One region of the Paenibacillus sp. FSL H7-0323 genome, then DNA from elsewhere that is predicted to be linked to it. Evidence: predicted binding sites of a transcription regulator. Region 1 holds the regulator's gene; each other region holds the start of a gene.
The links. The regulator Rex, encoded in region 1, represses fermentation and respiration genes when NADH is low (regulators of the CRP and FNR family bind a similar motif). The targets are predictions, from matches to a motif close to TTGTGAAATATTTCACAA.

Region 1 (7,518 bases):
CCATCATAACCTTGTCAATCGCCATCGACAGATGCCGCTGCTCAACCTCTGTCAATTCCTCACGCATCATATAAATTGCTGCCTCATTCATAACACTTTCGAGCTGAGCACCGGAAAAACCATAGGCTTCTTCGGAAATTTTGTCGAGGTTCACATTGGCATGAAGCGGCTTATTTTTGGCATGCAATTCGAGAATCGATCTGCGGCCTTTTTTATCAGGCATGTCCACTTGAATATGACGGTCAAACCGGCCAGGACGCAGCAATGCTGAATCAAGCATTTCTTTACGGTTAGTGGCTGCTACCAGTAGAATGCGTGGTGTTTCGTTGTTATAGATCCCGTCCATCTCAGTCAACAGCTGATTCAAGGTCTGATCATATTCTCGCTGCTGTCCGCCCTCACGCTTACCGCCAATTACGTCAATTTCATCTATGAAAATAATAGCGCTTTGCTTGTTTTCCTTAAGGGCGCGGGTACGGGCATCCTTAAACAAATCGCGGATACGGCCGGCACCGACACCTACGTACATTTCTACAAACTCACTGCCTGATGCTGCCACAAATACAGAGTTTGTATAATGTGCTGCTGCTCTAGCCATAAGGGTCTTACCTGTTCCTGGAGGGCCTGTAAGCAGAATCCCTTTCAAAGGCCGAATCCCGAATTTGCTGATTTCCTCATGCCGGATCAAAAAATCCAACGCTTCACGAAGCTCCTGTTTTGCATTGTCTTGCCCGCCAATTTCTTCAAAAGTAAGCTTTGAAGGTCCATCCTTCTTGCGTTTCTTCCCGGCACCTGCATTTACCGCAAGTCCGCCTCTTAAATGAGCAATGATAAGTAAGGCCGTGAGCATCCCAGCAGCAATTACAATCGGGAATATATTAATGCCTAGAAAAGCCATAAAAATAAACAAGACAGGAATAAATCCGATTAGAATTTCTTTAAGGTATTTAGGCATTATTCCATACCCCCAATGTCGCAGGTTTACGCGGCAAAATAATAAATTTGCTTTCTTTTCCATTACTCAAGCTTACATAGACATTATTGTCATCAATTTCTGTTGAGGCTATCACATTTTTATATTGCGGATATTGCGCTTTGAGTCCATCAAGTTCTGTGGGTATAAGTGTATATTTACGGCTCTCCATGGCTTCGGCTACAGAGAACATCGCTTTATCCCAGTATTCATCCAGCAGTTCACTGGAGTTCTGTTCTACATCAAGTTTTAGTGTACGTCCATCAATCATCGATTTTCCTTCTTGGGAGACGTACTGAACCAGTTCACGTAATTTCGTGCCTGGCTGGAGATCAAGTTTCAAAGTGACCTCATTGCGGTTAATACTGATATGAGAATTATTGACGCCCTCATATTGAGATACAATCTTCTGAAGTGGTTCCTGCATTGCAAACTGACGATACAAAAAGAAGCCACCAAACAATAGAGTAGCCGACAGTAGAGACGTTATCAGCACAGGTACAAGACGTAATTTCAAGAAACGTCCTCCTCTCAAAGATGACAAAATATAAAGCTCATTATAATAATTTATAGCTACTTGAGAGCTCATCAGAGAGACTGAAGTCTCTTATTGCTGTTCTAATTACAAGTAGTAGTATATCACAGGTGTATATACTAATTTCAAAATAAATGTGAATATATTTAAAATTTAATTTTTTAAATATTTCCATCAATACCAAATAAATTCCTCACTTTCGACAAAATCGGCCTTGATTTTTAATCAATCGGCCTATTTTCGTATGTGAATTTAAGGGAATATTCGGTGATAACCACCCATTCAGTATATCACTTAGTATATCACTTTTGTACATCAAATAAATGTAAACAAGCGAACTTATAATAAGTTCGCTTGTTTACTATGCCACCCTTAATTTCCTTATGTTCAGCTTAACTTTTAGGTAAACTGTAACCTTCGCCCATTCGGGACCCATCCGAAAAGCGATAAAATTGATAATAATACCGACCGCTCTGTTTATAAAAAAGCTGCCAAGCATACTCTCCGTTATATACTCCCGGCAGCAAGCGTTCAATCGTTATGTCCGGAAGATCAGCTTTGATAATGCCGCGTATTTGGGCTTCCGAGGTTCCTTTACTTAGTTCCTCAGCAAACACTGCGTCGTCGCCTTCAGCAAATTTTCCATCTACCGTAAAGCGGACCCAGACCATAAGAGCAGTCCCGGCTTCATTTTTCCCAGTTAATACCCAGTACACTGCATTTTCATCCCAAACCGATTTTTGTGCTTTGGTTACCTGTGTTAGACCCGCTCTGGTTTTGGCAACATCCTTAGCGATATCACGCTCGTTCCATTGATCTTTCATAATATAGGCATAGAACTGGATAAGTCCAAACCCCAGGAGCAGAATCAGAACTGACCCCAGGAGGATCCATTTTTTCCTTTTCTTCAAGGTACAGCTCCCTTTCTAGTAATATATCTTTTTTGATTATATAACACACCCGCGCGTTTATCCAAAATTTCATAATTTTCTAGCTTTCCCAGCCTTAAAAATACACAAAAGGCCGCAACTTTTGCTAAAAGCAAAAAGTCGCAGCCTATTATTTATTCGTTATTCTCCAGACTTAACGCTTCAATAAACCTTCGAAGGCTTCTTGCGCTTTACGCCGGATAGCTTCCTCATCCAGGGTTAAGCATTGTCCATGCTTGATGACCTGTTTACCATTCACCCACACATGCTCAACATCCTTAGCGCTAGCAGAGTAAACTGCATGAGACAACAGATCTGTGTGTGGCAGCAAATGCGGCTGATCGATATCAACAGCAATGAAATCTGCTTTCATCCCTACAGCAAGTCTGCCTACATTATTTAAAAAGATGGACTGCGCGCCATATTCTGTAGCCATACGCAGAGCCTCTGGAGCTGGAACAGCCGTTGGATCACCGCTGACACCCTTATGAATGAGAGCTGCAAGCCGCATCTCTTCAAACATATCCAAGTTATTGTTGCTTGCCGCGCCATCCGTGCCAAGAGACACCTTCACACCAGCTTTTAGAAGATCAGTAACCCGAGCCACTCCGCTAGCCAGCTTCAAATTACTGCCCGGATTATGAGATACACCCACATTATGGCGAGCCAAGATCTCAATCTCTTCATCATTTAAATGAACACCATGTGCAACTATCGAGGGACGTGTAAACATGCCAAGCTTCTCTAAGTGAGCTACAGGACGCAACCCGTAATCCGCCACATTTTGTTCCACTTCACGTTTCGTTTCGGACATATGCGTATGCATCGGTAAATCCAGATCATGCGCTGCCTGCACAAACTTAACCAGGAAGTCCGGAGGGCAAGTATAAGGGGCGTGTGGCGAGATCATAGTAGTAATTCTACCGTCAGCCTTTCCATGCCAGTTACGGGCAAAAGAAATCGCTTCCGCAAGCTTGTGATTCTGTACATCCTCTGGACATAACCCGATCACACCACGCATCAATACGGAACGGATACCTGATAACTCAGCTACCTCGGCTACTCGGTCCATATGATCATACATATCGAGGAAGGTCGTAGTTCCACCCTTCAGCATTTCCAATACAGATAAGGAGGTTCCCCAGTATACATCATCACCGGAGAACTTTTCCTCCATTGGCCACATCTTCTCCTGAAGCCACACTTGTAGCGCTAAATCATCTCCATATCCACGCAGCAAAGACATCGCCGCATGACCATGTGTGTTTACAAGTCCAGGCATGAACAGCAGACGGCTGCCATCAACCACTTGCACTCCAGCTTCCATCTGAGGCTCTTCTTTTCCTATGTAAGTGATTAAATCATCTTCAATAGTCATATATCCACTCAGAACCGGCTCATCCGTTCCCGGAGTCAGAAAATACCCGCCCTTAATTATCGTTTTATTGTTGTTCATGTTCACTTTCTTCCTTTCCATCCCGCAAGTAATAAGCAAGACTTTGCAGATCAGTTGTAAAATCAGCTGCATGCACCCGGATATTCGGTGGTGTCTTCAGAATCACAGGGGCAAAGTTCAAAATTGCTTCAATCCCAGAAGAAATGAGGATATCTGCTACATTTTGAGCTTCTGAATCAGGTACGGTAATAATGGCAATGCGAATACCTTGCTCACGAATTGTGCTGCCTAGTTCATCCATCGGTTGCACAGTAAGGGAGTTGATCTTACGTCCAACCTTAGGAGCGTACGAATCAAATATAGCCGTAATTTTCATAGTATCTTTGAGATATGCATTGTAATTAGACAAGGCATGTCCGAGATTACCTGCTCCAACTAAAGCTACATTAAGCTGTTGATCCAGCTTCAGGATATGACGGATTTTCTCAATAAGATACGTTACATCATAGCCGATACCTTTTCTGCCGAAGTCACCAAAATATGCTAAATCCTTACGAATCTGTGCGGGATTAAGATCAAGCTTTTGTCCAAGTTCCTGAGAGGAAACTGTTAATATTTCGCGATTCTGGAGATCATTCAAAAAACGCAAGTACACAGGTAGTCTGCGAACAACGGCTTCTGATATTTTATCCGATTTCATATTTTTCCTCCTAAAAATAGTAATGTTCTTGTGAAAATCCATATTCAAACGTCTACCTCTCCTTATTAAGGACGGTACTGTAACACACCGCCCTTAAGGATAAGGAGGAGCTAAACTGAAGACGAGCGTTTTAAGAAGCGCCGCCATCCTCTAGCCATTCCGCTATGCGAGGGACCATTTGATCAGTAAGCATATGCTCCATTTTGGGACCAGGCAATGAATAAAGGAAATACTTCCCGTAATGAGATTCAATAACCCTTGTATCATAAACAATAACTATTCCGCGATCCTGCGCCGTGCGAACCAGTCTTCCGAATCCCTGCTTAAAACGAATAACCGCTTGAGGAACAGATAATTTCATGAACGGATTCTTCTTCTGGGCCTGCAATAACTCCGACTTCGCTTCCGCCAACGGGTGATTCGGTGGTTGAAACGGAAGTCTCACGATGGCCAGGCAAGTCAGTGCTTCACCTGGAATATCTACACCTTCCCAGAAGCTGCTCGTCCCCAGCAATACGGATGCTGCACTGTCCTGAAAGCGGCGGATCAGCTTGCTCCGGCTGCCACCTTCCACGCCTTGACCAAGCACCGTAATCTCTTGTGAGGCCAAAGCCTCTTTAAGCGGATCATATACCTGACGCAGCATTTTATAAGAAGTAAACAGAACCAGCATCCGCCCACGTGTTGTTTTAGCAGCTTCCGATAATGACTGTACGAGTGTATCGACAAATCGAGCATCGCCCACACTGCCCTTCACACTAGGAAAATCACGCGGTATAACTAACAGTGCCTGCTCGCGATACTTAAAGGGAGAAGGAAGAAGTGAGGTCATTAGACGTCCTTCTTCCGCAGCTTCGTTAAGTCCGAGATTATCAATCATAAATTGAAAAGACTTATCTACAGACAGCGTCGCCGAGGTAAGCACGATGCTTTTTTTCTTATCGAAGAACAACTCTTTAAGCTGGCTGCTAACATCCACAGGGACGGCATACATCTGCAGTGATTTGCTGCGGTAATTTCCATTTGCCTCCAGCCAATATACTACATTATCGTCATTCAGCCCCATAAAGAATCTTACTTGCTCACGGATGGAAGCCAAATCCTTAAATAAACCGCTAATATCAGTAACAAGACTGTCTGCTGAGGATTGGCTTTCCTGGTCGCGCATCTCGTTAAGCATTTTATCACCCTTACGGATGATGTCGCTTAACGTCAGATTCATAGTGTTCTCTAGTGCAACCAATTCATCCCAATCCTTCGGCTTACGGGCGGGAATCAACCGCATAACCAGTTGTCCCGCTTCCCCTGCCCCTGCATCACTGCGTTCCGGCAAAAGGCTGAACAGCTTGTCGCTGAGTGCATCCCAGGTTTCTTTGACGGTAAGCAGATCCGGGTAGATCCGATCGATGACTCCGCTCCATTCTGAAGCCTCTTCACTGCCTGACGACTGTAATATCTGACGCAGAGCAGGAAGCTGTCCGTTTCGGCTATCTTTATACAGTCGCGATAATGTGTGTGCCACAGTGAAATGCTTCATATGCATGCCAAGATGTTTACCAGCCACATCTTCTAAATGATGTGCTTCATCAATGACAAGATGCTCGTAAGCCGGAAGCAGCTGGTGCCCAGCCTTAACATCTGCGAATAGCTTGGAGTGGTTCGTAATAACCACGTCAGCAATCCCAGCTTCATGCTTGGCCCTATGATAATAACATTTGCGGAACCAAGGACAAGAACGGCCCAGACAGGAATCGGTATCGCTTGCCACCGTCTCCCAGAAGTCACCGCCCCGGCCGCTTAAATTCAGCTCTTCATCATCCCCTGATTCACTTTGAGTGAGCCATACAATCATCTGAGCGGCAGTAAGCGCATCTTCCCTTGGGCTTATAAAGTCCTTTTTATTAATTTTATGCTCAAACTTACGCAGACACAAATAATGCCCTCTTCCCTTAAAAATAGCAGCTTTAAACGGAAAAGGAACTACCTGCGTTAACAAAGGGATATCCCGCTCGCGCAATTGGTCCTGCAGATTAATGGTATGAGTGCTGACCATGACTTTTTCATTGGTGCGAACGCTTTGATAAATGGCAGGCAACAAATAACCGAGCGATTTACCGGTTCCTGTGCCCGCTTCGATCAGTAGGTGTTTGTCTTCGGCAAGTGCCGTCATCACCTCATTGATCATAATATCCTGAGCTTCCCGGCTTTCATACTGCGGTAATGTGTCTTTAAGTCGTTTGGTTACTTCGTCCATATAATCAGTAAAAGATAAATTCGCTAGCGGATTCTCAGCATGCTCATCTCTAGGTGGCGCTAACTCCGTCCAATCTCCTACTGCAAGCGCTAATTGACGATAGAAAGTCAGATCACCTTCGGGCTGTAGCGTTTCCGCTTCCCGCTCTCGCAGCAGACCATCAAAGTACCAGCCCAGATCACTATCCTCTTCGGTAAACAGCTCACAGAGTCTCTGGATCGTAAGCAGCGGCAGCTCGTAGAGCTCCTCCAGACATTTCAGCAGCACTAAAGCAGTCGCAAGTGCATCACTATCTGCCTGATGCGGACGATCATGTGTCACTCCAAAATGAGCACTGACAGAGCCTAGTTGATAAGATGTGAGCGAAGGAAAGCAAATTTTCAGAAAATCAATCGTATCCAAAATCCGCCCTTGAAATGGCAAATAACCACAACGATCTAAAGCATTTTGTAAAAAATGGAAGTCGAAAGCGACATTATGCCCTACAAGCACAACATCATCCAAGAGCGGAACAAGCTCCATCATCATCTCATCCAGCTCAGGCGCATCCTTAACATCATCATCGGTAATCCCCGTCAGACCTGTTATAAAAGGAGGAATCGGCGTTCCGGGCTTGACATAGGAACCATATACCCGGGAGATGGACCGGTCTTCTTCTATAATTGCAAGGCCAACCTGGATAATTTCACCCACGGATTGGGTTCCTGTTGTTTCAAAATCAAGCACGGCAA
Region 2 (7,518 bases), 290 kb from region 1:
ATCTACAGATAGACGTGTATACAGCCAGTCCACCGCATTCACCATATATCTCAGCGAGCGAATAATCCCTTTGTAGTGATTGCCAATATCCAATTGTTCATTTAATCCATTAAAATAACTTCCTTGCAGGGTGTCACCTGAATACCCTTCCTCTGCATATCCCCTTACACCCATATATTCATTACCCAATGAAAAAATAGATTCCGAAGTCCGATTTCTTTCTGGATCAAAGCCCTCTTCAATAATTGCCCACGGATCAACCTTAAGATATTTGTCTGCTACTTTTGCCATATATGATTTCTCCTTCTCCTGATTTTTGCTCCAATTTCAGGATATCGCTGCATAGCAGTACAGCCAATGTCCGACCGTAATGAAGATGTGTGCATTTATACGGAGTTGAGATAAAACTAATTTCTTGAACATGAATTTCAACTGTGTTATATGTTACAATCTAACGGGGACGCAAAAAAACAGCGATTAACCCAGTATTTGAGAATAATGGATAGCCGCTGTTCATATATCATAAACGTGAGATCACTTACTCTTTTTTAGTTAAAAAGAATATTACATCGAACACTTTAGAAGTGAAATTTATCACAATGTTGAAAATTCGACACTTTTAAACGATTTTTTATAACCAATTCGAGGGATTTTCAAGGTATAATTAATTTAAAATTTACTGAAAAACTGAGGGAATAAAGGGGATGTCGATTATGCTAAAAGAACATTACAATGTTATCGAAGCCCACGGAAATACAAACTGTTTCTCCGAACAGAATTTCAACAGACTTCTAGTTACAATGAAAGAGCGCATAGTTCCAGAGGGTTCACATCTATTCTGGGAAGGCGACTACTCGGATAAATTGTTTTATATCAAACGTGGACGTGTGAAATTAACTAAATCTACTGATGAAGGTAAAGAACTCATTCTTTATATGTATCAAGCTGGTGATATGGTAGGTCAAGCAGATCCATTCTTCAGCACTAAGCATAGCTTTACAGCCGAAGTGATTGAAGAAAGTGAAGTTGGCGTCATCGAACAAAAAGATCTAGAAATTCTCATCTGCCAACATTGTGACTTTGCTATCGACTTTATGAAATGGATGGGTATTCATCACCGTCTCACCCAAACTAAATTCCGTGATCTAATGATGTACGGCAAACCAGGTGCACTCTGCTCCACGCTCATTCGTCTTGGCAACACCTACGGTGAGAAGAGCAGCGATGGTGAGAATATCCTTATCAACAAAAAAATTACGCATACAGATTTGTCCAACATGATCGGTGCCACTCGTGAAAGTGTTAACCGGATGCTGAGCGACCTGCGTAAAAAAGATGCTGTTGAGTATGAGAACGGTATGATTGTCATCAAGGACCTTGGCATGCTGCAAGAAATTTGCCACTGCGAATTGTGTCCGAACGAAATCTGCCGGATCTAATTCCGTTATAATATACCCTCTATTCACCTCAATGAAACATACATGACCCAATTATTCTGCATAATATAAAATAGAGTGGTCCAAGGCGCCTAATGCAGGTGTCTTTTTTTTATATTCAACAAAAAAAGAGCTAAACCCAAGATCGGTTCAGCTCTAATATAGTTAATTAAAAATGGATCTTAACGGTTGTTGCGAGCACCACGCACTGGTGAGATCACCCAATAGGCCATACCGACGAATACGCCTCCACCAATGATATTCCCCAAAGTTACAGGGATCATATTATGCAGCCATCCAGCTATCGTAATGGTTTCCGGATGATTTGGAAGCAACACAGCAACACTAAGCAGAGTCATATTAGCCACACTATGCTCATATCCGCTTGCGATAAAGGCAAACAGACACCACCAGATTAAGATTAGCTTAGCAGATTCACTTTTAGCGCGTGAGGACATCCATAGCGCTAAACAGACCAGCCAGTTACATAGGATCCCACGAAAAAACAGCTCAGAGAACGGGAGACTCATTTTTTTAGCAGCGGCTGTAAAAATCAAATGCTCCGGCGGCGCAGCACTGAACAACCCAGTCCCACGAATTAAAAGTGCTAAAATCACTGCACCTACCACATTCCCGATGAATACAAGAATCCAGTTCTTAACGGTATCCCAGATACTGGTTCTGCCTGCCAGTGTACTTACAGTAAAAAACATATTATTCCCGGTAAACAGCTCTGAGCCTGCAAATACTACAAGCGTCAGGGCGATGCCGAAGGATGTGCCCATAATAAGCGGTTGGAAAGGAGATTTGGCAGCCGCTAGCGGTGCTCCTAGGGAGAAAATAAGGATAATCCCAATGCCTACATAAGCACCTGCCAATAGGGCTGCTAGAAAATATCTTGGCAAGCTTTCATTCATTTTGTCCCGCTTACTGACTGCCGTCTCTACGATGCTCTCCACACTTTGCGTAAACATAATACTCCACCCCACCGTTTTCTATTAAATCTATTACTACAATCTTCGGTGTCTACACGCTCACTGTAACTTTCTCTCCGTCCAGTGTGACTGGATAAGTCACCACACTACCTTGGTCTGGTGCCTGCACCTCACCCGTGCGCAGATCGATTTTCCAATCGTACAGTGGATCGTACAGATAGTGACCTGACACGATCCCTTCAGCAAGCGGGCCCCCCTTAGGATGAGGACTGCGATTCTCTACTGCATAGATGGCTCCGTCAGAGGCACGGAACACAGCCAGTTCAACATTTCCAGCAATCACTACGCGGCCAATTTGCAGCAGGAAATCCTGTACTGATCCTATTGCATACGTTTGTGTGGTCTTATTCATTGGTCTCTCCCCTTCTGTGTGCGTTATATCCGCTAGACTCTTGTTTCTTCAAAAAGCGCAGTACGAGTGCTGCTGTCATTGAGCATTTTTTTCCAAGGATCCGTAACCTGAGTCAGAGCAAAGTCAATCCGTGCGGCCAGCTCTTTGCGGTTATCTTCATTATTCAAAATGACCATTTGAATCTGCTCAAGTCCCATACGCTCAACCCACTCGGAGGTTCTCTCCAAATAATTGCCGGTCTCACGGTAATATTGCATCACAGCGGAGCACACTTCGATCAACTCTTCATCGGTCTTTATTTTGCAGAAGGAGTCAGCGATCCGTGGCTTGATCCCACCGTTACCACCGATAAACACTTCCCAACCGCCATCATTACCGACGATGCCAATATCCTTCGTACAGGATTCCGCACAGTTACGCGGGCAGCCGTTGACAGCTATTTTAAACTTGGCAGGAAAATCAAGACGTTCATACTTACGTTCTATGAGCGCGCCCATTCCCAGCGAATCCTGTGTGCCGAAACGGCAGAACTGTGAACCCACACAAGTCTTAACGGTACGTAGCGACTTGGCATAACCATAACCTGATGGCATATCGAGCTCTTCCCATACTTTCGGCAGATCCTCTTTTTTCACCCCGATTAGATCCAGGCGTTGCCCACCCGTCACCTTCACAACTTTTACATCATATTTAAGGGAGACATCGGCGATTTTCTTCAAATCCTCCGGTGTCGTTACCCCGCCATACATGCGTGGAATAACGGTATAGGTTCCGTCTTTCTGAATATTGGCTCCCATACGTTCATTAACAAAGCGTGATTCCTTCTCGTCTTGATGTGTATCCGGATTTATCATCCCCAGATAATAGTTAATCGCCGGACGGCATTTAGAGCAGCCTTCCTCTTGTTTCCAACCCAGTACATGCATAACCTCTTTAGTAGTACTAAGACCTTTAGCTGTAATCTCAGCAACAATCTCATCCCGGCTAAGCGTTGTGCAGTTACAAATTCCTTGCTTGGCAGACTGCTCAAAACTATCACCCAGGACAAATTGTAAAATTTGTTCTACAACCGGTTTACAACCTCCGCAAGAGCGCGTCGCTCCTGTACATGCTTTTATTTCGTCCACAGTAGTAAAACCATTTTCTATGACCGCATCCACAATCGCTTTTTTCGTAACCCCGTTACAGCCACAAACGATTTCTTCGTCCGCCATCGCTTCTACGGATGTGCTCTTTTTGGCTCCATTTCCGCAGCAGCCCGTACCCATAACCTCTGTATAAATTTCATCGGTCATTACAGCGCCTTGTTTTACTAACTTTTGCAGGTTAGCCGACTCTGTCACATCCCCGAACAGGACTGCACCAACAATGACATTGTCTTTGAGCAGAATTTTCTTATAGGTTCGCTTCCATTCATCTTTGCTTGAGATTACAGCATGTTCAGGAGAATCCATAAACTCACCTGCAGAAAATACATCCACTCCGGAAATTTTTAATTTGGTGGAGACAACAGAACCTTCATATGGGTTTGTATCGCTTCCGCAGAGATGTTTAGCTAGAACCATCCCCTGCTCGAATAGCGGAGCTACTAATCCGTAACAAACTCCGCGATGTTCGGCACATTCGCCAATGGAATATACATTTTGCATAGAGGTCTGCAGATAATCGTCCACTACAATCCCACGATTAACAGCAATTCCGCTTTCTTTTGCCACAGTTATATTCGGTTTGATGCCTACAGCCATAACTACAAAATCAGCCGCAAGTGAAGTGCCATCACTAAATTGTAATCCACTTACTCTCTGTTCCCCGGTCAATTCTACTGTTTGTTTGCCCATGGCAAATTTCACGCCTTGACGCTCTAGCTCAGCCTGCAACATAGAGGAGGCATTACGATCCAGCTGGCGCTCCATTAGATCTTCCATCAGATGCACTACAGTAACGTCCATGCCAAGGTTCACAAGACCCTTTGCCGCTTCCAAGCCAAGTAAACCCCCGCCGATTACCGCCGCTTTGTTGTATTGTTTAGCCGCAGCCAGCATTGCATCACAATCTGCAATATCCCGGAAACCCACAACGCCTTCCTTATCACAACCAGGTACAGGTAAAATAAATGAATTCGAACCCGTTGCAATAATCACTTTATCGTAAGAAACAGCCATACCGTTATCCGCAATTACTTGCTTAGAATGCTCGTCAATTCGTGTAACTGTTGTTGCTGTATGCAAGGTAATGTTGTTATCTTCATACCAATTCCAGTCGTTTAGGATGATATCGTTGATGGTTTTGCTACCTTCGAGAACATAGGACAACATGATCCGATTATAATTGGGATGAGGTTCGCTTCCAAAGACCGTAATGTCATAAGCTCCACCTAGCTTCAATATCTGCTCTAGCGTACCTATGCCTGCCATACCGTTGCCTATTAATACTAATTTTTCTCTCTTCGCTGCCATGGTTAGGTGCCTCCTCAGTCTTATCCGTTCTTGTTGAACTTTGCTTCAACTTCTCTTCTACATAATGGAATTATACATTTCAAAATTTAAGAGAGATTGTGATTACAGTCACATTAAATGTGAATGTTTTCACATAAAAATAAGACAAGTTTATTAGGTTATAGCTTCCAATTAAAAAAGCCAGATCACGGGTTCTGAGCAACCGTTGATCTGGCATTTATGTACTTTTTTTTTAACGTATAGCCAATAAAATCTCCAATTCATCCTGCACTCTAAGCTTCATGTCCATTCCATTTTCAAGCAGCTGCTTCCCATTCACCTTCATCTTCCAAACTTCATTGCTAAGGGGAGTATAATCACCAATGGATAACACCTTTTTGTTGTCTTCGGTCAACTGCACCACACTGCTGTTCTTCAACAAACCTCTCACTGTTAAATCTTCAGTAAATCCCATAACATATGAATGATTCAAATTCACTTGCTCACTTCCACCATTCACGGTCAACAACACAATTTGAAGGGGTTCCTCTTGTTCCTTAGACATCGCCGTAATTACTAATTTTGATTCATGCCCGACTGTTCGACCCCAATCCTCAGGTCCAATGGTCTCCCCATCCATTTGCAGCTCCCAATTCATTCCTGGACCGAGTGAAATATTATTTACCGTTAGAATGCTTGTGTTATCCTCAGAAAAGGTGGCCCTCCCACTACCTTTCAGTAGGTCAAAGATCGTTATCCCTTTTCTGTAGCTCTCGCTAAGCTGCTTGTCCAAAGGGTTGGTAAGCAAGTCATTTCCCGCAACGATAAGCGAAAGCGTAGGTCCGTCTGATCCTGCTAAGCCATTATTCCCTTCATTATTAATGTCAGCAAGAGTGGAACACCCACCTATTATGAATACGATGACTAATCCTAGTAACAACCTCCACATATATTTCGTGGGCATAGTGACACCGCCTTGTCCCGCCTAATGACCACACAGCGTCTCAGGCTTGTAGTAAGTTATGCATACTGTCTATTTAAGAATAACGTAAATAAGCTTTGTTCTCAAATATAAAAAAAGTCCCCTAAGGGACTCTATGAAAACTCATTTTTTCTACTGGAATCTAGGGAACAATATATTATTCTCCAGATGAACATGTTCAAAAGTCATGCTCTCCAGCTCCTCTAGCCGGGCATAAGTCAAACGATAGGTTGTACAAGCATGAGCCGGTGGGGTGAAATCAGCTGTTATTTTGCGTATTTGTCTCAATATATCGCCTGCTGTGTCATGTTCACTCTCGAGTTCAATTAATGCCTCGCGAAGTATGGTCAGCCCTTCTTCACTTGGATTGGCATCATACGCTAATAATTTTGGAAACTCGTCTTCCTCTTCTTTAGCTGTATGCTGAAGCAGATCTTCCTTGAGTGCATTAAACAAACTATATAACTCTTCTAAATGAGGGGAATCTCCGCCATGAACCCGGTATACCTTAGTTACATTTTGGCTAATCAGGGGCAGCTCTTCCCGCAGGTAATGGTGATGTTTACTCACGATATGCTCGATTAACTCTGCAGAAGGTGCTATATTCCATGCGAGTTCTTCTTGAGGTACCGGATATTCCTCGAACAGCTTGTTGAGATCACTAATGATCATCTCTTGATCTAGTCCACGCTCTACCGCTGCTTCAGCAAGAGGTTTGGCGCCTCCACAGCAGAAATCAATCCGTTTGGACTTGAAATAATCCGCAGCTTTTGGGAATTGCAGCACTATATCTTTTACCAGGGCATCTGGAGTAAATCCAGGTTGCACCGATTGCTTATGCTGTAAATCCGAAATTCTATCATTAGGTTGTTTAGTTTCCATAATAGTTCCTCCTCAGGATATGTGATCAGGTTCTGAAAAAATCTTTTCCACCTGTTCACCTTAACCCTGAAAGGAGTTTTGACTTGTGATTGTACTCACGAAAATTGTATCTCTTTGTTGAACGAAAAAGGTCAATTATGGTGATCTCTGACCACAATCAACCTGTTTACATAACGCTTTAGCGTACTTTAGGTTAAAATTACCAAGCATTATTGTATGTACAAACGAAATGACGAAATTTTATACAGGTATTATATGTGTTATTGGCTGAATAATAGATTACTTAGGCACTGGGTAGCCCCACCAAAAGAAGAAGCTTGAGCAATACTTAAAAAGTTTCTTCTGTTACAGCCTTAAAAGGAGCGTGTCCAGTTTCTGCATTTCTTAATAAAGTCGGCTTTCTAAACCTTAAACTGCACCGCAACTTATAAATAGC
Region 3 (7,518 bases), 280 kb from region 1:
TACGCAGAATGTCACGGTCATGCAGCGCCATTTCGATACGTTCGTAAGAATATTTGTCATGCATATAGTGAATGATGTTCAAAGTGTTAACATAAGTCTTAGCCAACCACTCCATCATCGGTTTGAAACGTTTCATTACTTCGTCATAATCCAGATATTCAGAAGTGATCGCTGGGAATTCCGGTCCAACTTGTGCTCCGGATTTTTCATCCACACCACCATTGATAGCATACAGTAATGCTTTTGCCAGGTTGGCACGAGCACCGAAGAACTGCATTTGTTTACCGATACGCATTGGAGATACGCAGCAAGCAATCGCATAATCTTCACCCCAGTATGGACGCATTACATCGTCATTTTCATACTGAATTGCACTAGTTTCGATGGAAACCTTAGCACAATATTTTTTGAAGGCTTCAGGCAATTTTTCGGACCACAGTACAGTTAAGTTTGGTTCCGGAGCTGGACCCAAGTTGTACAGGGTGTTCAAGAAACGGAAGCTGTTCTTAGTAACACGAGTTGTTCCGTCTTCAGCCATACCACCGATGGATTCAGTTACCCATGTTGGGTCGCCGGAGAACAGATCATTATAGTCAGGTGTACGCAAGAATTTCACGATACGCAGTTTCATTACGAAATGATCGACGATTTCTTGTACTTGTTCTTCAGTCAAAGTACCTTCAGCAATATCGCGTTCTGCATAGATGTCCAGGAAAGAGGACACACGGCCCAGGGACATCGCCGCACCATTTTGCTCTTTAACTGCTGCCAGATAACCGAAGTATACCCATTGAGTAGCTTCTTTGAAGTTGGTCGCCGGTCTGGAAATATCCATACCATGAGCAGCTGCCATTTCTTTCAATTCGCCAAGTGCACGAATTTGTTCGGACAGCTCTTCACGCAAACGAATGATATCTTCAGTCATGGAATCTACTTCAAGCTCAGTTTGTTGTTGTTTTTTGTCTTTAATGAGGAAATCAATACCGTACAGAGCAATGCGGCGGTAGTCGCCGATGATGCGTCCGCGGCCGTAAGCATCAGGAAGACCTGTAATTACGCCGGATTTACGCACAGCTCTCATGTCTGGTGTATATGCATCAAATACGCCTTGGTTATGCGTTTTGCGAATGTTCGTAAACATGTCAACGATGTTTTGTGGAAGCTCGAAGCCATAAGCCTTCGTAGCATCAACCATCATCTTGATCCCGCCGAATGGCTGGATGGAACGTTTGAAAGGAGCATCAGTCTGTACGCCTACAATTTGTTCCTTGTCCTTGTCAATGTAGCCTGGAGCATGTGAAGTGATTGTGGAGACAGTATCTAGGGAAACATCCCATACGCCGCCTCTTTCTCTTTCTTCCTTGCTCAATTGGGAAATAATCTTCCACAGTTCAGTTGTGTTACTAGTAGGTCCTACGAGGAATTCTTCGTTTCCTTCATAAGGCTTAATGTTGCTTGCGATAAAGTTGTTAACGTCAACTTTTCTGGACCATTTACCTTTTGCAAAACTTCTCCAACCGGATTTCACTTCTTGTACATCTTTTTCAATCACCGACATGCTAAATCCCTCCATCTATATTTATATTATATTTGTAGAGATCGCGGGCTTGAAGGTTGATCCCGTGTCTCGTGATCCCAAGAAAAATATGGTTGTTCGAAAATTCACAATCATTGTTCCATATATGGGACCGTTGTTTATATAAACATTTTAGTTTATTTTCTATAAATAGACTGTGACAAATATCACCTTTCCGGTGATATTTGTCACTTATATCTAATCCACAACCATCCTATTATCTACTTAACCAAATATTAATTATCAAATCTTCCGTAGAAAGCATTACGATATACATCTGCGAGTTCAGATACCAGCGGCAGCTTAGGATTGGCAGTTGTACATTGATCTTCAAATGCACGGTCAGCCAAGTAATCTACATGGGATTCAAAATCCTTAGGATCAAAGCCCAATTGTTGGAAGGATTCTTCGATACCCAGTTTTTTGTTCATGTCGCGAATAGCATTGATCAGGCTAGTTACACCTTCTTCAGTTGTGCGAGCTGGCAATCCCAGAATACGGGCGATTTCTGCATAACGCTCGTCAGCTACGAAGTGTGAATATTTAGGGAACGAAGCGAACTTCGTAGGTTTCTTGGCATTGTAACGAATAACGTGTGGCATAAGGATCGCATTAGTACGACCGTGAGCAGTGTGATATTGACCGCCCCATTTATGCGCCAAGCTGTGGTTAATACCCAGGAAAGCATTAGCAAAGGCCATACCAGCAAGTGTTGATGCGTTATGCATTTTTTCACGGGCAACTCTGTCGCCTTCAAGAGCCGATTTTTCAAGGTATTGGAATACCAATTGGATTGCTTTAATTGCCAGACCATCCGTGTAGTCACTCGCCATAACAGATACATAAGCTTCGATGGCATGTGTCAATACGTCCATACCTGTATCAGCTACAGCAGTTTTTGGCAAGCTATATACGAACTCTGGATCAATGATAGCTACGTCTGGAGTTAGCTCGTAGTCAGCCAAAGGATATTTAGTGTGTTGTTCAGTTGTTTTATCGGTAATAACTGCGAAAGATGTTACTTCCGAACCTGTACCCGAAGTAGTTGGAATCGCTACAAACTTAGCTTTGTTTCCAAGTTTAGGGAATTTGTAAACCCGTTTACGGATATCCATGAATTTTTGTTTCAGACCATTAAAGTCTGCGTCTGGATGTTCATAGAATAACCACATTCCTTTTGCAGCATCCATTGGGGAACCACCGCCAAGTGCGATGATGCAGTCCGGTTGGAATCTGTTCATCATTGCAGTACCTTTTTCAACTGTAGTTGTTGATGGATCTGGTTCAACTTCCGAGAACACTTCGATTGCTACAGGAGTTTGGCGTTGACGCAGGTAATGTTCAACTCTCTCAACATATCCAAGCTTAACCATCATTGGGTCAGTGATAATTGCGACACGTGTGATATCAGGCATTTTGGTCAGGTACTGAGTAGCGCCTTTTTCGAAATAGATCTTGTCAGGTACTTTAAACCATTGCATATTCACGGTACGACGATTCACCCTTTTCACGTTGATCAAATTGATTGCTGTAACGTTTTGCGACACGGAGTTACGACCATAAGATCCGCAGCCCAGCGTCAACGAAGGGATGTTAGTGTTATAGATATCGCCGATCGCACCATGAGTGGAAGGCGAGTTAACGAGAATACGTCCTGTTTGCAGACGGTTAGAGAACTTCATGATTACTTCTTCATTGTTGGAGTGGATAGCCGAACTATGGCCCATACCACCAAATTCAACAACTTGTGCTGCGCGTTCAATACCTTGATCTGCGTTTTTAACTTTGTAGCAAGCAAGCACAGGACTCAATTTTTCAGCGGACAATGGATATTTAGTGCCTACACCTTCAAGTTCTGCTACCAGAATCTTAGTGCCGGCAGGAACTTGAATGCCGCACATTTCAGCAATTTTCACTGCGGATTGTCCAACGATTGCTGGATTAACCGCACATTTATCAACGTTCATAGCGCCGCTAGTAAGTTTGGCAGCTTCTTCTTTGTTAACAAAGTAGCAGCCATTAGCGATCATTTTCTTTTTCACTTGATCGAAGATTGGTTCTTCGATAATAACAGCTTGCTCGGAAGCGCAGATCATACCATTATCAAATGTTTTGGAAAGAATGATGTCCGTTACGGCTTGATCGATATCCGCGCTCTTTTCGATGAATGCAGGTACGTTACCAGGACCTACGCCAAGAGCTGGTTTACCACAGCTATAAGCTGCTTTTACCATTGCAGAACCGCCTGTTGCGAGAATAAGTGCAACGTCAGGGTTGTTCATCAAAGCGTTTGTTTTGTCCATCGTTGGCATTTCAATCCATTGGATACAATTCTCAGGTGCGCCAGCTTTTACAGCCGCATCATGAAGAATTCTAGCAGCTGCTGCACTACACTCTTGCGCAGATGGGTGGAAACCGAATATAATAGGGTTCCGTGTCTTAATCGAAATCAACGCTTTAAACATCGTGGTGGATGTAGGGTTGGTTACCGGTGTGATACCCATTACAATTCCGACGGGCTCAGCAATTTTTTGGAAGCTTTCATAAGCATTGTCTTCAATAACGCCTACTGTTTTATCGTATTTAATTCCGTGCCAGATATATTCTGTCGAGAAGATGTTTTTAGTAATTTTGTCTTCGTAAACCCCGCGGCCAGTTTCTTCTACAGCCAATTTAGCGAGGTACATATGTTTGTCGAGTCCAGCCAACGCCATTGCATGAACGATTGTGTCAACTTGCTCTTGATCCAGCGCCATGAATGCCTCATGTGCTTTTTTCGCTTTATCCACCAAAGTCTGAATATACTCTTCAGCGGTAGTTTGTTTAACTTGGGCGGCGACTTCGTTCTTAACTGCCATCTCCCTCGTCCTCCTGTCAATTTTTAGGTTGTTTTTCTCTACACATTTATCTTATCACATCATTTCCACCTTGTATAGTGAAATCTTTCACAAAGTATAAAGTTTTTTTGATTTGTTTTCAAAGCGCTTTCATTCGATCATATTATAGGTTTTTTACCATTATTTATGCTTTATTATTCCTTAAATCTAAAGTTTATGTTTAAAAAGACAAGAACCGATACCCATTTCCTACCTTTCCGCTCGCAAAAATATTTTAAAAATACAAATCTAATTTTGTTGACACTCTATTTTTCTCATGACCCTCTAAAAAAAAGTCGGAAGCCATCCGTCGTGTTGATTTATAAAAATATCAATAATATAAACATAAAAAACCGACTCCTAATGGAGCCGGTTCTGTCCTTCCTTGCCTATTCTACTTTAATTGTATCGAAGAATTTCTCCTGCACTGTTTTTGCAGCAGCTTCAAGCTGTGTCTTGGAATCTGTTCCTTTTTTGGAGAACAGTTCTTGAATTACATTGGACATGGTTGCGTAGTAGTCCTGTGTATTGTATTGCGCTTCCGGTTTACCGTCCAGCAAGCCTAAAATATCAGGGCTGTATTGATATACATTAGTATATTTATCATACACAGCTTTTGTTTTCTTGCCGAAGTCAGAATCTGCAGAATAGTAATCTAAGAGCGGCGGAATAAAGTATTTGCCATCCGTTGTACGTTGTTGCAGAACCGCATCCAGTGCTTCTAGACCTTTATCGGAGAAGTAATCAAATGTAATATAACGGAATGCCATTTCTTGCTCGTCTGGTGTTGCATTTGGATTGATTACAAGGTAGTCACCACCAAGTACCCCAGTGTGTTTTCCGCCTTTTTCCATCGCAGGCATTGGATACGTAAGTACATCTTCTGGTTTCAGACCGCCTTGATTCAACGCTTGCTCAATAACACCGTCAGATCCAGCCATTACCATTGCTGTACGACTTTGTTGGAATGCGCCTACAGCATCACCCCAGCCCAGTGCCCAGTCCTGAGGAATCGCGTTTGCTTCCCATCTAAGTTTCTTGTAGAAATCCAGCGCTTTAATCCCAGCCTCAGAATTAAAAGTAGCTACAACCTTACCGCCTTCAATCTTCTGAATTTCACCGCCAGCTTCGAACAGGAAGTTGGTCCAGTTCCAGCCTGCTTCATTCCCTTTACCCATTGGAGCAATACCGGAAATCCCTTTTTTGGTATCAGCTACACCTTTCGCGGTATTCAGCATATCATCCCAAGTCCAATCCATAGATGGAACAGCAACGCCTTTTTCATCCAACATTTTTTTGTTGATCATTGTGGTTGTTACATAACCCTTTTGAGTTACGCCGAATACTTTTCCGTCAATGATAAATTGATTTTGGAGAACCGGGTTAATTTGATCCTTAAATTCGTATTTATTCCACAGATCCGTAATGTCAGCTACCCAGCCTTTTTCAACTAGGAATTTTGCTTCTGTAGCGTAAGTGTTAAAGAAGGTTGGAGCTTCATTCGCTGCCATTTTGATGCCGATTTCACTTACATTGTACTGCCAATCGTCTTTGACGATTTCAACATTCGGATACTCCTCTTGGAAACGTTTGATCTTGTCATCTTCCTGTGCTCTAACTTCGGTTAGGTCAGGGGTTGGATAGTGAATTTTGATGGTCACTTTTCTTTGTGTGATATCATCAGTTGGCGCTGCTGTAGCACTGCCAGCATTATCTGTTGCAGCATTCGTTGGCGCAGTAGTCGCTTCCCCTTCCTTGTTTCCTGTTGTGTTTCCGTTATTGTTGTTACCGCCGCATGCGGTTAACAATGATCCGGCCACAAGGAGGCTTAGTAGCACGCTAGAGTACTTACGCATTGAAACTCCCCTTTTCAATTCATAGTTATCTTACATATCGATCATAAAAGAGAAATCGTTTACAAACGAGGTGCATTTATATTCCTTTCATGTGCATGTTTACGATCCGTGACTAAATTCGTCGATCCGCGCTTATCCCTTAACTGCTGATAATGCGACGCCACGCATAATGAACTTTTGGAAGATCAGGAAGACAAGGATCGGCGGCAACGATACGATAAATAGGATAGCGAATTTAATATTCGTATTAAGTGCCTTTACATTAATAACGTATTTATAGATTGCTGTCGCGAGCGTATATTTCTCTTCACTGTGCATAACCAGAGATGGCCAGAACCAGTCATTCCATGCAGTAGAAAAGATAAAGATCGCCAGCGTAGCAAATATCGGAACCGACAATGGCACTGCAATGGAGAAAAAGCTTCTCGGCTCAGAGGAGCCGTCAATCCGCGCGGCTTCAAAAATTTCAGGATGTATCCCATCAAAAAAGTTCTTTAAGAGTAGAAAATAGAATGTATTCGCACCAGCCGGCAGCCAAAAGGCAGCGTACTGATTCAGTAATCCAAGCTCTTTTAGATTGACAAAGTTGGGAATCATGTAGCTGGTCGCCGGAATAAACAATGTCATCAGGAAAAAGAAATAAATTGCCTTTCTGTAAGGAACATTCATACGAGAAATGCTGAAAGCAGACATTCCCAATACGACTAGTGTCACGACCATATTCCCCACAAAAATATAAATAGTGTTCTTAAGGAACATCAGCAGATCAATGTAGCTCATCGCTTCTTTAAGGTTGCTGAAGTGCCATTCCTGCGGGAAAAAATGCGGTGGGAATGAGTTCACCTCTTGATTCGATTTCAGTCCGTTAAATAACGTCATACAAATCGGATACAGCATGCTAAACACCATAATCAAAATAACCACGCACATCAAGCCATAAAAGATCTTATTGCTTGTTTTTTTCAAATCATGTTCTGAGAGAATCCCTCTATCTGCGCTCTTCATCTTAGTTGTCCTCCTTGTTAAGCTTGAACTGTAAAATGCCCAAACCACCTAGGACTATGAACATTAGCATGCCAAGCGCAGTCGCTGTTCCATAATCGAGTCGCGTAAAAGCATATTTTACGATCAGCAGCGCATAGGTAAGCGTAGTATTATTCGGCCCACCATCAAGCAGCGCCATTTGTGACTGATACCCTTGTGAAGTCCC

Region 2: the regulator Rex is predicted to act here: its motif matches at 5,357-5,374, upstream of nirB (nitrite reductase large subunit NirB).
Region 3: the regulator Rex is predicted to act here: its motif matches at 1,651-1,668, upstream of pflB (formate C-acetyltransferase).

The regions. Positions count from the first base shown of each region.
Region 1 covers NZ_JBBODB010000001.1:2,638,947-2,646,464, forward strand. Annotated here, with positions in the region: gene MHH89_RS12020 (AAA family ATPase) at 1-955, opposite strand, end outside; gene MHH89_RS12025 (hypothetical protein) at 948-1,490, opposite strand; gene MHH89_RS12030 (cell wall elongation regulator TseB-like domain-containing protein) at 1,901-2,419, opposite strand; gene MHH89_RS12035 (amidohydrolase) at 2,592-3,893, opposite strand; gene MHH89_RS12040 (redox-sensing transcriptional repressor Rex) at 3,880-4,533, opposite strand; gene dinG (ATP-dependent DNA helicase DinG) at 4,664-7,518, opposite strand, start outside.
Region 2 covers NZ_JBBODB010000001.1:2,932,628-2,940,145, forward strand. Annotated here, with positions in the region: gene MHH89_RS13375 (glycoside hydrolase family 65 protein) at 1-291, opposite strand, end outside; gene MHH89_RS13380 (Crp/Fnr family transcriptional regulator) at 714-1,439, shown strand; gene MHH89_RS13385 (formate/nitrite transporter family protein) at 1,619-2,410, opposite strand; gene nirD (nitrite reductase small subunit NirD) at 2,463-2,783, opposite strand; gene nirB (nitrite reductase large subunit NirB) at 2,816-5,239, opposite strand; gene MHH89_RS13400 (hypothetical protein) at 5,472-6,182, opposite strand; gene ric (iron-sulfur cluster repair di-iron protein) at 6,333-7,028, opposite strand; gene MHH89_RS13410 (hypothetical protein) at 7,411-7,518, opposite strand, start outside.
Region 3 covers NZ_JBBODB010000001.1:2,914,947-2,922,464, forward strand. Annotated here, with positions in the region: gene pflB (formate C-acetyltransferase) at 1-1,558, opposite strand, end outside; gene adhE (bifunctional acetaldehyde-CoA/alcohol dehydrogenase) at 1,813-4,434, opposite strand; gene MHH89_RS13340 (ABC transporter substrate-binding protein) at 4,842-6,308, opposite strand; gene MHH89_RS13345 (carbohydrate ABC transporter permease) at 6,441-7,313, opposite strand; gene MHH89_RS13350 (carbohydrate ABC transporter permease) at 7,315-7,518, opposite strand, start outside.